DNA from 2 places in the Pseudoalteromonas sp. McH1-42 genome. Region 1 is predicted to be linked to the other one. Evidence: predicted binding sites of a transcription regulator. Region 1 holds the regulator's gene; the other holds the start of a gene.
The links. Region 1 encodes FliA, which starts transcription of late flagellar genes. Its sites were predicted from a motif close to CTAAAGNTNNNNNNNNNNNNGCCGATA; they were not measured.
Positions count from the first base shown of each region.

Region 1 (7,563 bases):
TCTGCGGTCACCACATCGAGGTTGGAAATGGCTTTACCCATGGCTTCGCTGTTAGAGTTATTGGCTAAGCTAACCAACCGGTTACGCACCAATACCAGCTCACCGACCATATTCATGATCTCATCCAGGCGCTTAGTATCAACCCGAACGGTTGTTTCTGCCTGTGCTGCTGGTTTTTTCGCGGCGGCTTTATTGTCGGCCGCAGGCTTGCTCTCAGCTGCTGGTTTAGCAGGTGCCGGTTTGGCAGCAGGTGCGGGCGCCTTAGCCGCTGGTGCAGCTGGTTTAGGCTCAGATTTAGGAGGTGCTTTGGGCGCTTCTTTCGGCGCTGCTGCTACTTCCTCTTCCGTTGATTTTGGTGCTTGCCCTTTTCCGTGCAACTCATCCAGTAATGCTTCAAATTCGTCATCATTGATTTCATCGTCATCACCGCCAGATGCTTTCGGCGGCTCTGACGCTGCAGGTTGGGTCGGCGCCTTAGGCTGCTCAGCTGGCGCTTGTTCTGGTGTCGCACCAAATTTTCCGACTCCATGCAACTCATCCAGCAAGCTGTCAAATTCATCATCGGTAATGTCGCCATCATCGCTGCTTGATGGAGCCGGTGTTGCACTCGGTGCGGCAGGTTCTTGCGATGCGACTGAGGGTCCATTACCTGAGCCATGTAACTCATCGAGCAAGCTCTCAAATTCTTCTTCAGAAATCTCGTCTATGCTGTCAGCACCGTCACTTGCAGGTTCATCAACAGGATCTGCTGGCGCATCGAACAGCACATCATCAGCACTGGGTGTCGCCACAACCGGTTCAGGCTCAGGCTCTGCTGCAGCGGGTGCATCAATCACTTCGTCTTCTGACTGTGGCTGACTGAGCTGATGTAAAACTTCCAATAAGTGTGGATCAGCGGGGTCTGGTTGCTCTCTGTTTTGAATACACGAGAACATTTCATTGATGGTATCGAGTGATTGTAAAATCACATCCATCAATTCTGGTGTTACCTGACGCTGCCCCTGACGCAGGACATCAAACACGTTTTCCGCACCGTGACAAGCATCTACCAGCTCAGTCATGCTAAGGAAGCCTGCGCCCCCTTTAACGGTATGGAAACCACGGAAAATCGCATTTAACAGCTCTTTATCTTCCGGGTTGTTTTCTAGTTCGACAAGCTGCTCAGATAACAGTTCGAGTATTTCCCCAGCTTCAACAAGAAAGTCTTGTAAGATATCTTCATCGACTTCAAAGCTCATTCGCATACTCTCCTATTAGAAGCCCAAACTAGACAACAGGTCATCAACTTCATCCTGCCCGGATACGACATCATCTCGAGACTCAGCGTCCAAAATTGGACCCTCAGGACCTGATAACTCATCAGTAACGGCGGGGGCTTTAGTTTGTGCCTGTGGCTGGGCTGCAGTTTGTTGACTTTCATCTGCGCTGCCGAATACGGTCAACAAGTGAATTAGGCTGTCTTCAACTTCACGAACCAACTCAATGACACGCCGGATAACCTGTCCGGTTAAATCTTGATAATCTTGTGCCATCAACACATTGGTCATCAGATTTTGTAATTCATCTGTACGGCCTTTTGACGACTGCATAAAACTGTCAAGATCGTGGCACAAGGATTTGAACTCTCCAAGCTGGATATCCCGGCTCATTAATCTGTCCCAGGTGGGCTTAATTTCAGAGAGTTCATCGGCTAGTTCTTGGGCTAAGGGAAGACTTGCTTCTACGGCATCCATGGTTTTATTGGCAGCGCTTTCGGTCATCTCCATGACGTAATTAAGGCGCTGCTTGGCATCTGGAATGGCTTCTGTCGTGAGATCAGATAAACGGGTATCTAACTCAAAGTTCTTCAACGATTCATGAAGTTGTCGAGTTAGCTTGCCCACTTCAGCAAAAAGCTCTGATTGTTCTTTATTGGTGGCCTCAATTAATATCTCATCAGCCTTTTCCTGCTCACCTTGTTCAAGGTATTCAACGAGCAGTTTAGCCTGTTCCAGAGTTATCTGTGGCACAGAAGATGTTGACATAAGCCTACCCTTATCAATACTAGCCTAAACGTTCGAACACTTTTTCTAGTTTGGTTTTCAGGGTACCTGCCGTAAACGGTTTAACGATATAACCATTAACTCCAGCTTGGGCAGCAGCTACGATTTGTTCTTTTTTCGCTTCCGCTGTAACCATGAGTACTGGGATGTGTTTAAGCTTATCATCAGCACGAATTGCACGAAGCAAATCGATACCTTGCATGCCTGGCATATTCCAGTCAGTTACGACGAAGTCGAATTCCTGATTTTGCAACATTGGAAGTGCCGTACTGCCATCATCAGCCTCTTGAACATTGGTAAAGCCTAAGTCTCTTAGCAGGTTTTTGATTATTCTTCTCATCGTAGAAAAATCATCAACCACGAGAATTTTCATGTTCTTATCCAAAACTTCCTCCGGTGAGGTTTGAACCTATATTGTAAAACTAACTCTAATTGATCCAGTCATTGACCTTCGCACGAAGCTTGATCATTGCTTGACCGTGAATCTGACTCACTCGAGATTCGCTGACCTCTAAGATCGCACCAATCTCTTTTAAATTCATCTCATCGTTATAATACAAAGACAACACCAAAGCATCGCGCTCAGGTAAAGTCTTGATCGCATTGACTAACGATTCGTTAAAGCGCTCATTTTTAACATTATTGAATGGTTTGTCTAGCGCAAAATCGTTGCCTGCGGGAGAAATTACGTCTTCATCTACCCCCAAGTCTTCGATGCCGATCACTTTACTTGCATTGACATCATGTAAAATATGATGGTACTCATCTAGCGTAATATCAAGTTTTTCAGCGATTTCAGTATCTTTTGGTTCTCGCCCAAGCTGTGCTTCTAGCTCAGCAATAGCCTCTGCAACCATACGACCGTTTTTGTGTACCGAGCGGGGCGCCCAGTCACCACGGCGGATCTCGTCAATCATTGCGCCACGAATTCGAATTCCTGCAAAGGTTTCAAAACTTGCCCCTTTGCTCGCGTCAAAATTTTTGCAGGCTTCGATCAGTCCAATCATACCTGACTGGACTAAATCATCGAGCTGAACACTGGCTGGTAATCTGGCTAACAAATGACAGGCCACCTTTTTAACTAAAGGCGTATGACGTTCCACCACCTTATGCAGGTGGTCTGTCGTTTTATATCCCGCCATGCGGTTGACCGGTGAAGCCATCTTTAACCGTTTACCAATTGCTCAATAAAGAATTCCAAATGACCTGAAGGTTGGTGGGGAATGGGCCACTTGACAGCTTTGCTTGCCAGGCCTCTAAATGCCACAGCAGCAGGTGAATTAGGATAAAGCTCAACGATGGTTTTTTGACGACGCGAAGACTTACGCATATTTTCGTCAAATGGGATCGTTGCAACCAGCTCTAAAGCGACATCTAAGAATCGGTCTGTAACCTTGGACAGCTTAGCAAATAGCTCCTGCCCTTCTCTTAAGCTGCGTACCATGTTGGCCACAATTTTGAATTTGTAGACGCCATGTTCACGGCTTAATACTTTGATAAGCGCATACGCATCGGTAATAGAAGTCGGCTCGTCACACACTACAACCAGTACATCCTGTGCAGCTCGAGAGAAGCTCAGCACCATGTCTGAAATACCAGCCGCCGTATCGACGATTAAAATATCAAATTCGCTGCTCAGCTCACTGAAGGCACGGATCAAACCAGCGTGCTCCGCAGGCGTTAATTCGACCATATTTTGTGAGCCTGACGTTGCAGGCACGATACGGATCCCAGCCGGACCCTCTACCAAAATTTCGTCTAGCTCGCATTCGCCGGACAATACATGAGATAAATTCTTCTCGACCCTCAAGCCTAGCATGACATCACAGTTAGCCAGACCTAAGTCAGCATCAAGCACCAAGACCCGGTTACCCTGCTGTCCTAATGCGATGGCAGTGTTGAGGGATACATTGGTTTTACCTACTCCACCTTTACCACCAGTCACTGCGATTACTTTTACACTGTGGTTATTTTTTTGGTTCATTCTCCGCAGGCCACTTGCTTGATCTAAAACTGTATTAATCATACATTCCTACTGTCTGGGACGCCACTGGTACACGTCGCGAATGTTGTGCTTTTGTTCTCTTTAAATACAATTGCTCAGCCTTTTTGACTAACTTCTGAGCGTTTGCCACGCGAATGTCTTCAGGCACTCGCTGACCATTGGTAAGATACCCTATTGGCAGACGATTTTGAATCGCTATGCTAATTATCTCACCTAAACTTAGACTTTCATCAAGTTTTGTAAAAATACAACCACTTAAATTGACTTTTTTGAAGTGGTTTACGGTTTCTTGCAGTACATGCATCTGCGCAGTCGCACTTAATACCAGGTAGCTGCGAATGTCAACACGGCTACTACGCATCAGGGTGTTTAGCTGCTCCGTCAGACGCAAGTCACGCTGACTCATTCCCGCCGTGTCTATTAATATTAGACGCTTATTGCGTAAATGATAAAGAACCTCTGCAAGTTCATTGGCATCTTTTACTTGCTTAACAGGACAGCCGATGATCCGACCATAGGTCGCCAATTGCTCGTAAGCACCGATACGATAGGTATCCGTTGTGATCAGTGCCACATTGTCTGCACCATATTTCTGTGCGCCCAGCGCTGCTAATTTTGCAACTGTTGTGGTTTTTCCAACCCCTGTTGGTCCGACCATCGCATATACACCGCCCTGACGCAGAATATCGTTGTTTGTTGTATGCATTTGATTGACAACCATATTCAGCAGTGCGTTCCACGCTTCTTTACGAGAAACGTCATCAGGAATGAAGCAAGCCATCTGCTCTGCGACTTCCGCACCAATTCCCATGCCTTTAAGACGCTCAACCAGACAAGCGCGGGTTGGATCACGACGTGCCATTTCCTGATTCATCAGCCCAGACAACTGAAACTCGAGTAACTGGCGGATGGCGTTCATCTCATCACGCATAGAAGACATTTCATCATCGTTGGCTTTTTTCTGCGCCGCTGGTTCGTCACCAAAGCCCTGATCGAGGTCATCTCCAAACTCCCAGGAAGTGGCTGCATCACGGCCATCAAAGCCATGACTTTGCGCTTCATAACGCGGTTGACGTACAGCCTGGGGCGCTGCTTTTGCCGGTGCTTCGTTACGTTGCTGAGCGCCGAACATGTCATCGGTGTTAATGCCAGACTGAGAAAACATAGAAGCAAGCTCGGGCGACTTAGGACGAGGGGCTTGGCGCTCAAGCAAGGCTTCAAGACTGTCTGCAACCTGCGCCTGCTTCTGAGGCTCTGCGCGGCGAGGTTGAGGACGAACCATTCTGGCAGGCTGGCTGTAACTATGCTGAGCACTTTGCCCTGGGGCTGCCTGGCGAGGTGCAGCTTGCGCTGCGCTTTGCTGAGGAGCTGACTGCGCCGCCTGAGGCTGTGGAGCGGGTGTCCGATCATTGTCTACTGCAGCGACGATTTCAACGCCATCTGCCAGTTTCTTATTTGACATGATCACTGCATCTGCACCTAGCTCTTCTTTCACTTCTTTTAAAGCAGTACGCATATCTTTTGCAAAAAAACGTTTAATTTTCATGGTCAGCCCCTTCTAGTCCTCTACTGTCCAACTGAGCTCACTATCTTGATTTGTCTCTCATCCGGTACTTCCTGATATGACATCACTCTCAGTCCCGGTATGGTGTGTTTTACAAATCTTGACAGCACACTTCTTAACATACCTGAGGTTAATAAGATGGACGGCTCGCCGAGCATTTCTTGCGTTTGATGGGCTTCTCTTAATGAACCTTGAAGCCGCTCTGCAAGGCCTGGCTCTATGCCTGCCCCCTCATCACCTGCGTTCTGTAGAGACTTATGCAACATCTGTTCCAACTCGGGCGCCAATGTTATGACAGGGATTTCTTCAGCCCCACCTACCGCATCCTGAACGATCAATCGACGCAGTGAAATACGCACTGCAGCCGTCAGTACATCCGGGTCCTGACTGCGTGGACCGTACTCAACCAGGGTCTGAACAATAGAGCGCATGTCACGAATTGCAACGCCTTCATTCAGCAAGTTTTGCAGTACTTTCACAATCGTAGTGAGTGGCAAGATATCTGGTACCAGACCTTCAACCAGACGAGGATGACTCTTAGCCAGCATATCAAGCAGATTCTGCACCTCTTCATGCCCCAGCAGTAAAGACGCGTTATTGGTCAACAGCTGACTGATATGTGTCGCCACGACCGTCGCTGCGTCAACCACTGTGTAGCCCAGAGAATGTGCTTCATCTTTTTGCTCTGGTTTGATCCATACCGCTTCCAGGCCAAACGCAGGGTCTTTGGTCGCCACGCCATTAATTGGACCAAAAACCTGACCAGGGTTGATGGCCAGCTCATCACCATGCTTCAGCTCACCATCTCCAGAACCCACACCCATCAAGGTGATGCGATATGCATTTGGGTCCAGTTCCAGGTTATCGCGGATGTGGACGGGCGGTACCAAAAAGCCCAGTTCCTGAGATAGCTTTTTACGCACCCCTTTAATTCGATTTAACAGCTCACCACCTTGCGACTGATCAACCAGCGGGATCAGGCGATAACCCACTTCCAGGCCAATCACATCGACTGGCTGTACATCATCCCAGCCTAGCTCTTTTTGTTCCTGCTGTTGAGACGCAACCGCGCCACCTTTCGATTCTTCAGCTTCCTGTTCTTGTGCTTTAATTTTTTGTTGATGTGAGTAATAAGCCAGATATCCGATCAGGGCACCCAGACCGAGGAAGGCAACATGAGGCATACCAGGTACGAGTCCCATAACAATCAGGATCCCCGCAGCGATAGACAAAGATTTCTCATTGCCCAGCTGCTGCGTCATTTGCTCACCCATGTTGTGCGATTCATTCTGACGCGTCACCACAATCGCAGTACCAATCGACAGTAACAGTGAAGGAAGCTGGGCAACCAGACCATCTCCGATTGTCAATAAGGTATATACCTCCATGGCTCTGCTAAACGTCAGGTCGTGCTGAACCATACCTACAAACAACCCACCAATGATGTTAATTGCCAGGATAACGATGCCTGCGATGGCATCCCCTTTTACGAATTTACTGGCACCATCCATCGAACCATAAAAATCGGCTTCACGGGTTACTTCTTCACGTCGTGTTCTCGCTTCGTCTGCTGAGATAAATCCGGCATTCAAATCTGCGTCTATCGCCATCTGTTTACCCGGCATTGCATCCAGGGTAAAACGTGCAGATACTTCAGAGATACGACCGGCACCTTTGGTAATAACCACAAAGTTAATGATGATTAGAATCAGGAAGACCACCAGACCCACCGCATAGTTACCGCCAATCACAACGGAACCAAATGCTTCGATCACTTTACCGGCTGCGTCACCGCCGTTATGACCCTCCAACAAAACCACCCGGGTACTGGCAACGTTCAGCGCCAATCGCAAAATGGTCGCAATCAGTAGCACTGATGGAAACATACCGAATTCAAGCGGTTTCATGGTGTAAACCGTCACCAGCAGAACCACCAGGGCCAGCGCGATATT
Region 1 covers NZ_JAKRFU010000021.1:75,514-83,076, forward strand. The annotation lists gene MHN31_RS18225 (chemotaxis protein CheA) at 1-1,238, opposite strand, end outside; gene MHN31_RS18230 (protein phosphatase CheZ) at 1,254-2,024, opposite strand; gene cheY (chemotaxis response regulator CheY) at 2,044-2,427, opposite strand; gene MHN31_RS18240 (RNA polymerase sigma factor FliA) at 2,471-3,205, opposite strand; gene MHN31_RS18245 (MinD/ParA family protein) at 3,208-4,068, opposite strand; gene flhF (flagellar biosynthesis protein FlhF) at 4,061-5,593, opposite strand; gene flhA (flagellar biosynthesis protein FlhA) at 5,614-7,563, opposite strand, start outside.

Region 2 (7,563 bases), on a different contig from region 1:
TGACTCGGTTAAGGTTAGCTCTTTTTTGATTTGCTGGCGTGCGAGCTTGGCTGCCAGGCTATACTGGGCTTTGCTGGTATCACCAAGCAGATCAACACCATACTGTATCATCTTCTCACGCGGCTCTTTGACACTTGGGTGGTCAATGGTAAACAGAGCCAGGATTGCCACGACTAAAATTAAGTACTTTTTCATAACTGCAACAACTTTGATCTAAACAGCTAAAAGATGTTGCCAGTGTAATAAAATGACGGAATTAAAAGCAAGTTTAGCGCTCAGAATTTTTTATTACCCGAAATGAACGCGATGCTGTTTTATGTCGGGTTTTCCCTTTAAAATGAGCGAGATCTGATCCAGATTGATATACTACATATATAAAATAGAGGTCACTGTAGCAAGTACCTGTCCCAGGCGCGTAAGGAGCTGTGATGGACAAGCAAATTAAGGTCAAAAATATTCCCGTCGACGTCAAAATCCACAAACCCGACGATTTACAACCAGACAGGTTTAACCCTCGCAATCGTATTTATGTCAGGGCTGTTACCGGGTTGCACCAGAAACTCAGAAAGCAGATAGGCTTTATCGGCATGCTGGCGTTCATGCTGTTGCCCTGGATTAACTTCAATGGTGAGCAAGCGGTGCTGTTCGATATCTTTGAGCAAAAATTTAATATTTTTGGTCTGACTCTGTGGCCTCAGGACCTCACCATTCTGGCCTTTATTTTGATGATAGCGGCCTTTGCCTTGTTTTTGGTAACGACTTTCTATGGTCGGGTGTGGTGTGGTTACACTTGCCCGCAGACGGTCTGGACGTTCATTTTTATCTGGTTTGAAGAAAAGCTGGAAGGTACCGCCAATCAGCGTAAGAAGCTTGATCAGCGGCCCATGGATTTTGATAAGTTCTGGCGTAAATCAGCCAAACATCTCAGTTGGGTGCTGTTTTCTCTGTATACCGCCATTTCGTTTGTCGGTTATTTCACGCCCATCCGTGAATTACTCCCCGACCTGCTGATGTTTTCAGCTTCAGGGTATGCGGCGTTAAGTGTGGTGATCTTTACTCTGTGTACTTATGGTAATGCCGGCTGGATGCGTGAGATCATGTGTCTGCATATTTGTCCCTATTCACGTTTTCAGTCTGCGATGTTCGATAAAGACACTTTCACTGTGAGCTATGATACCGCACGTGGCGAAAATCGCGGACCTCGTGGTCGTAAGGAGGATCCTAAAGCGCTGGATCTGGGTGACTGTATCGACTGTAAACTATGTGTGCAGGTTTGTCCGACCGGTATCGACATCCGTAATGGGCTGCAATACGAGTGCATCAATTGTGGTGCCTGTATCGATGCGTGTGATGGTGTAATGGATAAAATGAACTATCCCAGGGGATTGATCTCCTACACAACAGAACGCAATCTCGAAAGCAGCAGTGAAAAAACCAAAGCCGTACGGGGCAAGTTGGTCGGTTACCTATTGATCCTAATTGTCTTAACTGGGGCTCTGGTTGCTAATGTTGCGATGCGCAAAACACTTGACCTGGATATTATCAGAGACAGAAACCAGCTGTATCGGGTCAATGTAGAAGGGTTGGTTGAAAATACTTATACACTGAAGATGATCAACAAAGCACAGGTGCCTCAAACTTTCCTTATCAGTATTCGCGGTTTGTCTGATTTCACTATTCTGGGCAAGCAGGAGATCCACATTGCAGCTGGCTCTACGGTAGATCAGCCGTTGTCGGTCGTCATTGACCCTTACGATCTGACGTTACCGGTTACCGAGTTTGAGTTCGTCATCACAGTTAAAGATGCGCCCTCGGAGTCAATCGCACAGCCGACAAACTTTTTTAAAGGTCGTTAGCATAGATAGGGTACAATGGGGATAACTCAGATAGACATCACAAAAGCGGGGTAGCCCGCTTTTTTGTTACTTTGTCCTAGGCCAGTTTTTGGAACAGGACAGTGAAAGGTAAACACTATGACAGATTTCAGCTTTCAAAATTTAACGCCTGACCTGATCCTGGATGCCATTGAAAGCGTCGGGGTTTATCCCGAATCGGGATTGTTGCCCCTCAATAGTTATGAGAATCGGGTTTATCAGTTTCGTGCCGACGATAACCGTCGCTATGTGGCGAAGTTTTATCGCCCTGAACGCTGGCAGTCCGAGCAAATTCAGGAAGAACACGACTTCACGCTCGCCCTGCAGCAAGCTGAAGTACCGGTTGTTGCCCCTCATCGTGTTGACGGACGCAGCTTGTTTGAGCATCAGGGCTATCGTTTCTGTCTGTTTCCAAGTGTCGGCGGTCGTCAATTCGAGGTGGACAACTTAGATCATCTGGAAATGCTTGGGCGCTATATTGGGCGTTTGCACAGCGTTGCGAAGCAGGATGACTTTGCGCACCGACCGGCGATTGATGTGACCAGCTATCTGCATCAGCCGCGTGTTGATATTTTGGCTTCTGAGTGTTTGCCTGATACATTACGGCTTGCATTTACCACGGTGCTTGATCAGGTCATTAACAAAGCAGAAGAAAAATTCACATCAATCCAGCCGATCCGTTTGCATGGTGATTGCCATGCTGGCAATATTCTATGGTCTCAGGAACAGTTAATGATAGTGGACCTTGATGATTGTCGTCAGGGACCCGCGGTTCAGGATCTCTGGATGATGTTAAGTGGTGACAGGCAGAATCAGGTGATGCAACTTGATACCCTGTTATCTGGCTATGAAGAGTTTGCCTCGTTCGATGCGCGCGAACTTGCCTTAATTGAGCCGCTGAGGGCCATGCGTATGGTGCATTACATGGGATGGCTCGCTAAGCGTTGGCATGATCCGGCATTTCCCCGGAACTTTTCGTGGTTTGCAACAGACAAATACTGGGAACAGCAGATCCTGGCATTAAAAGAACAACTTGCCGCTCTGGATGAAGCGGCGATCAGTCTTTATCCATAAAAATTTAGAGAGAATAGTAATGTTAAAATCGATCAAGGTTGCGCTAATTGCGTTGTGTATGCCAGTGTTGGCAATGGCAGCCGACTTCACGGATGGTAAGCACTATCAGACGCTAACGACAACAAAAAGTGAATCGGCCAAAGTCACCGAGTTCTTTTCTTTTTATTGCCCGCATTGCTTCCAGTTCGAACCGGTTGCCAAAGCGTTGGAGAAAAGCCTGCCACAAGGTGCTGTGTTTGAAAAAAGCCACGTTAATTTCCTGGGTGGCCTGGCACCAGAAGTACAGAGTAACCTGAGTTATGCCTACATCATTGCAAAACACCATGGTAAAGCACAGCAGGTGAGCGACCAGATCTTCAACACCATACACGTGCAGCAAGTGCAACTAAAAGACTTAAAAGATGTCAAAAAGCTACTAGAAGCGAATGGGATCAGTGCTGAGCAGTTCGATGCTGCTATGGCCAGCATGCCGGTGATCAGTGCTGAGAAAGCGATGGTTGAGAAGCAAGATGCATTTAGTAAAGCGGGTGCCTTAACGGGCGTCCCCACTTTTGTTGTGAACGATAAATATAAGATTAACCTGAGAGAACTGAGCAGCCAGGCTGAGCTTGATGCTCTGGTTAAGCACCTATTAGAAAAATAAGGGAAGCAGACTATGTTTAAATCCATTTGCGCCGCTGCACTGGCGCTGTTCCTACCTTTAATGGCCAATGCTGCTAACTTCCAGGAAGGCAAGCATTATGAAGTGGTTGCGGAGCGCGGTACAAAGAAACCTGAAGTGACAGAGTACTTCTCTTTTTATTGCCCTGCCTGTAATAACTTTGAATCATTGATCGGTGAATTTAAGCCAAAACTGGATCAGGACGTGAAGTTCAAAAAGAGTCACGTCGACTTTGTTGGCGTCAGAGACCCTGAAATTCAGCAAATGATGAGCACGGCATTGGCGACAGCGTCAGTATTGCCGCAAAAAGACAAGATTGTATCGGCCATGTTTGCGCACTTGCATGGCAAGCGCGGTAAGTTCAATGAAGTAGCGGACATCAAAGATCTGTTTGTTGCACAGGGCGTGTCTGGTGAAAAATTTGATAAGCTGTACAAGAGTTTCTCAGTTCGCACAAAAGCGAAGAAAATGAAACGTGCGCAAGAGCAAATGCAGGACAAAGGTGCATTGAGTGGTGTACCAACGTTTATCGTCAATGGTAAATACAAGCTGATCTTGTCGCGAGAGTCTGGTGTAACTTCACCGGATGACATTGCCGCACTGATTAATTATCTGGCGAAAAAATCTTAATTTGCCAGAATGAAAAAACCCGCGATGTTCGCGGGTTTTTTTATGTCTTAGATTCGCATTTACTTTCTGGTCAGAAAGACACCCGATTCAACATGGTGGGTGTAAGGGAACTGATCGAAGATAGCGATACGCGACACCAGATGCGTTTCACACAGCAATTCCAAATCACGTTCCAGCGTATCCGGGTTGCAGGAAATATAGATGATGTTGTCGTATTGGCTGACCAGTTTACAGGTTAGTTCATCCATGCCTGCGCGTGGCGGGTCTACCAGAATGGTCTGGCAGTTGTAACTGTGCAGATCTATCCCCTTGAGGCGTGAGAACTGTTTTTCGCCCTTCATCGCTGCCGTAAATTCCTCACTCGACATACGAATGATATCAAGGTTATCTACTTTATTGGCTGCGATATTGTACTGTGCTGAGTGTACAGAAGATTTAGAAATTTCTGTGGCCAATACCCGGTTAAATTGACCCGCCAGGGCGATGGAAAAGTTGCCATTGCCACAATACAGTTCAAGTAAATCGTTTTGCAGTGGTGCGCACAGGTCTTGTGCCCAGGCCAACATCTTTTCGTTCACTGCAGCATTGGGTTGAGTAAAGCTGTTTTCGACTTGTTGGTAGGTGTACTGCTTGTCATTAACAGTCAGCCGCTCAGTCACAAAGTCATCACCAAATACCACTTTTTGTTTTCTGGCTCGGCCGATAAAGTCAACTTTATAACTCTGCTGTAGCTCATGACGTAGCGTTTGCATAGCTTCTTGCCAGGCATCATCCAGTGCTTTGTGGTAAAGCAGGCTGATCAGTACTTCTCCACTGAGTGTGGTGAGATAGTCAATCTGGAACAGTTTACGGCGCAGGATCTCGTTGTGACGTAGTTTATCCATCATCACCTGCATCATTTCATTGACCAGAGGCGCACCTGGATCAAACTGATCCACCCGGATCTTCTCTTTGGTTTGCTGATCGAACATGATGTGGAACAGATCGTCACCGTCATGCCAGACTCTGAATTCACAACGCTGACGATAGTGGCTTTTGGGGGAGTCGTACACTTCCAGCTGTGGCGCATCGAAGCGGGCAAATTGCGCACTGATCCGCTGTTGTTTTTCTTTCAACTGTTGCTCGTAGGTCGAAGTGTCAATCGTGATCACCGCCATATTAAAACCACCATAGTTAATGCAAAGAGGCGCTATTTTAGGATGCACTTTCGATTTGTCCAGCACAGAGCAAAACTTTTTGCTCTTTTATTGTACAATAGACTTAAGCTTATGGCGTTTTGGCCGATAACCAACTATCAAGTAAAGCGGAGAGCAGACATGAAAATCGGACAGTTGAATCAGCTGTTGAATCCGGCGATGCAGCATAACGCGGGTAAAGCTAAATCGCTTATCCCTAATATGTCAATTAATACGGATAGTTACCACGGAAACAAATCTCAGGCAGCGGCAAAAATGCTCGATGATAAACTGGCGCAGGCGCTGGGCATTGAGAAAAAAGAAGAAAAAGACAAGCCGCTGTTTGATTTTGAGGAAATTGTCAAAAATGTGCTGGGGTTTGTACAGGGGGCTGTGAAGAAAGCCAAAGCCGCAGGGGAAGATGACGACACACTCAAGAGTATGCTTGATCAAGCACGCAAGGGCGTGCAGATGGGGATTGATGAAGCGTCTGAAGAGTTAAAAGGCACCGGTTTATTCAATGATGAAATTGAAAATGGGATAGAAAAGTCCAGAGAAGGTATTTTTAGCGGCCTGGACGAATTTGAAAAAGAACTGTTTGATCCTAAGCCCCAACAAGTGTCTGTTAGTGCCGCTCAGTTTGCCAGCTTATCTAATCAGGCTGAATACGCCTTTACTACAGCAGAAGGCGATGAAGTGGTGATTTCATTCAGTGATGCGATGAGCCAGTCTAAGGCGGCGAGTTATGCACGCAATGGTGATGGTGAAGGATTTGCTTATGGTGAGCAGAGCAGTCGTGAACTTAACTTTTCTATCAGTGTGAATGGCGATCTGAATGAAGATGAGCAGGCTGCCATCAACGATATGATGAAAGATATCCGTGATGTCAGCGACACCTTTTTTGCCGGTGATTACGACGATGCCTTTGCCAAAGTGCAGGAGCTGGGTATTAACAGTGAACAAATCGTCAACTTCACCATGGACCTGCGCCAGACTAAAACATCTGCAGCGATTGCTCAGTATCAGCAAAGTAATCCGATGAAAGATTTGGAAAAAGCATTACAGCCATTGGATCAGCGTTTAGAAGGGATCCATGATGAGGCGAAAGGACTGGGTATAGAAGCTCAGTTACCGGATATTATGGCGTGGATCAACGAGGGCCAGGCACGTCTGAATGAGTTTCTGGATTATGCTGAAGGCTTCTTCAGCGCCCTGGAATCACGTCAAGCTGAGAAGCAAGACCAGCAGGTATAATAGAGCGTCTGAACCCACTCTGCTTGAGTTGACACAAGTATTTATTTTAAACCCTGACCGTGGCACACTGCGCGCGAACTGTAAATAAGGAGCGCATGTGCCACACATTCTCGTTTTTGATTCTGGTATCGGCGGAACCAGCGTGCTTGAGCACATTCGTGCAGTACTGCCTCATGCCGATTATAGCTATGTGATGGACAATGTGCTGCTGCCTTATGGCTTACAGTCCCAGCAGACTATTCAGCAGCGTTTGGCCGCCCTGATAAAGTGGCTCGATCGTGATTTGCATCCGGTCGATATCATAGTGATTGCATGCAACACCGCCTCAACTTATGCATTGGGATCCACTCGTCAGTTAACCTCTATCCCGATTGTCGGAGTTGTGCCTGCCATTAAGCCCGCAGCCATCGCCAGTCGTAGTCGACATATTGGCTTACTGGCGACGCCTGCAACGTCCGGAAATACATACACCCAACAACTTATTACGCAATTCGCGAACGAATGCCAGGTTGATTTGTATCAGTCGACTAAATTGGTTGAGCTGGCTGAGCAGTTTTATTGGTCCGGTGAGATTGACCGTGAGCAGCTTGCCGCTGAGATCAAACAACTTGAACTCGCCGCAGGGCTAGATCACTTAGTCCTGGGATGTACGCACTTTCCTATTATTGCGAAACCTTTGAGTGAGGCCATCTCTGAGTCGGTGACCCTGATTGATTCAGGCGCGGCAATTGCCAGGCGTGTTATGTCTTTATTGGCGCAAGGGCGTATCACTGAAGAACCAGGGTTGCCAGTTCAGTGCAATGGCGTTGAGTCAGGAATAACGAATTGGTACGCGACGGCAACCCAGGCGCATAATATTGATAGACCAGACGTCAGGTTGTTCAGCCTTGACCGA
Region 2 covers NZ_JAKRFU010000028.1:49,539-57,101, forward strand. The annotation lists gene MHN31_RS21015 (hypothetical protein) at 1-195, opposite strand, end outside; gene ccoG (cytochrome c oxidase accessory protein CcoG) at 429-1,856, shown strand; gene MHN31_RS21025 (serine/threonine protein kinase) at 1,974-2,948, shown strand; gene MHN31_RS21030 (thiol:disulfide interchange protein DsbA/DsbL) at 2,968-3,591, shown strand; gene MHN31_RS21035 (thiol:disulfide interchange protein DsbA/DsbL) at 3,604-4,239, shown strand; gene trmA (tRNA (uridine(54)-C5)-methyltransferase TrmA) at 4,299-5,396, opposite strand; gene MHN31_RS21045 (DUF5610 domain-containing protein) at 5,556-6,668, shown strand; gene murI (glutamate racemase) at 6,766-7,563, shown strand, end outside.
Region 2: a site for FliA is predicted at 5,499-5,525, ahead of MHN31_RS21045 (DUF5610 domain-containing protein). Genes of this name have one in related genera too.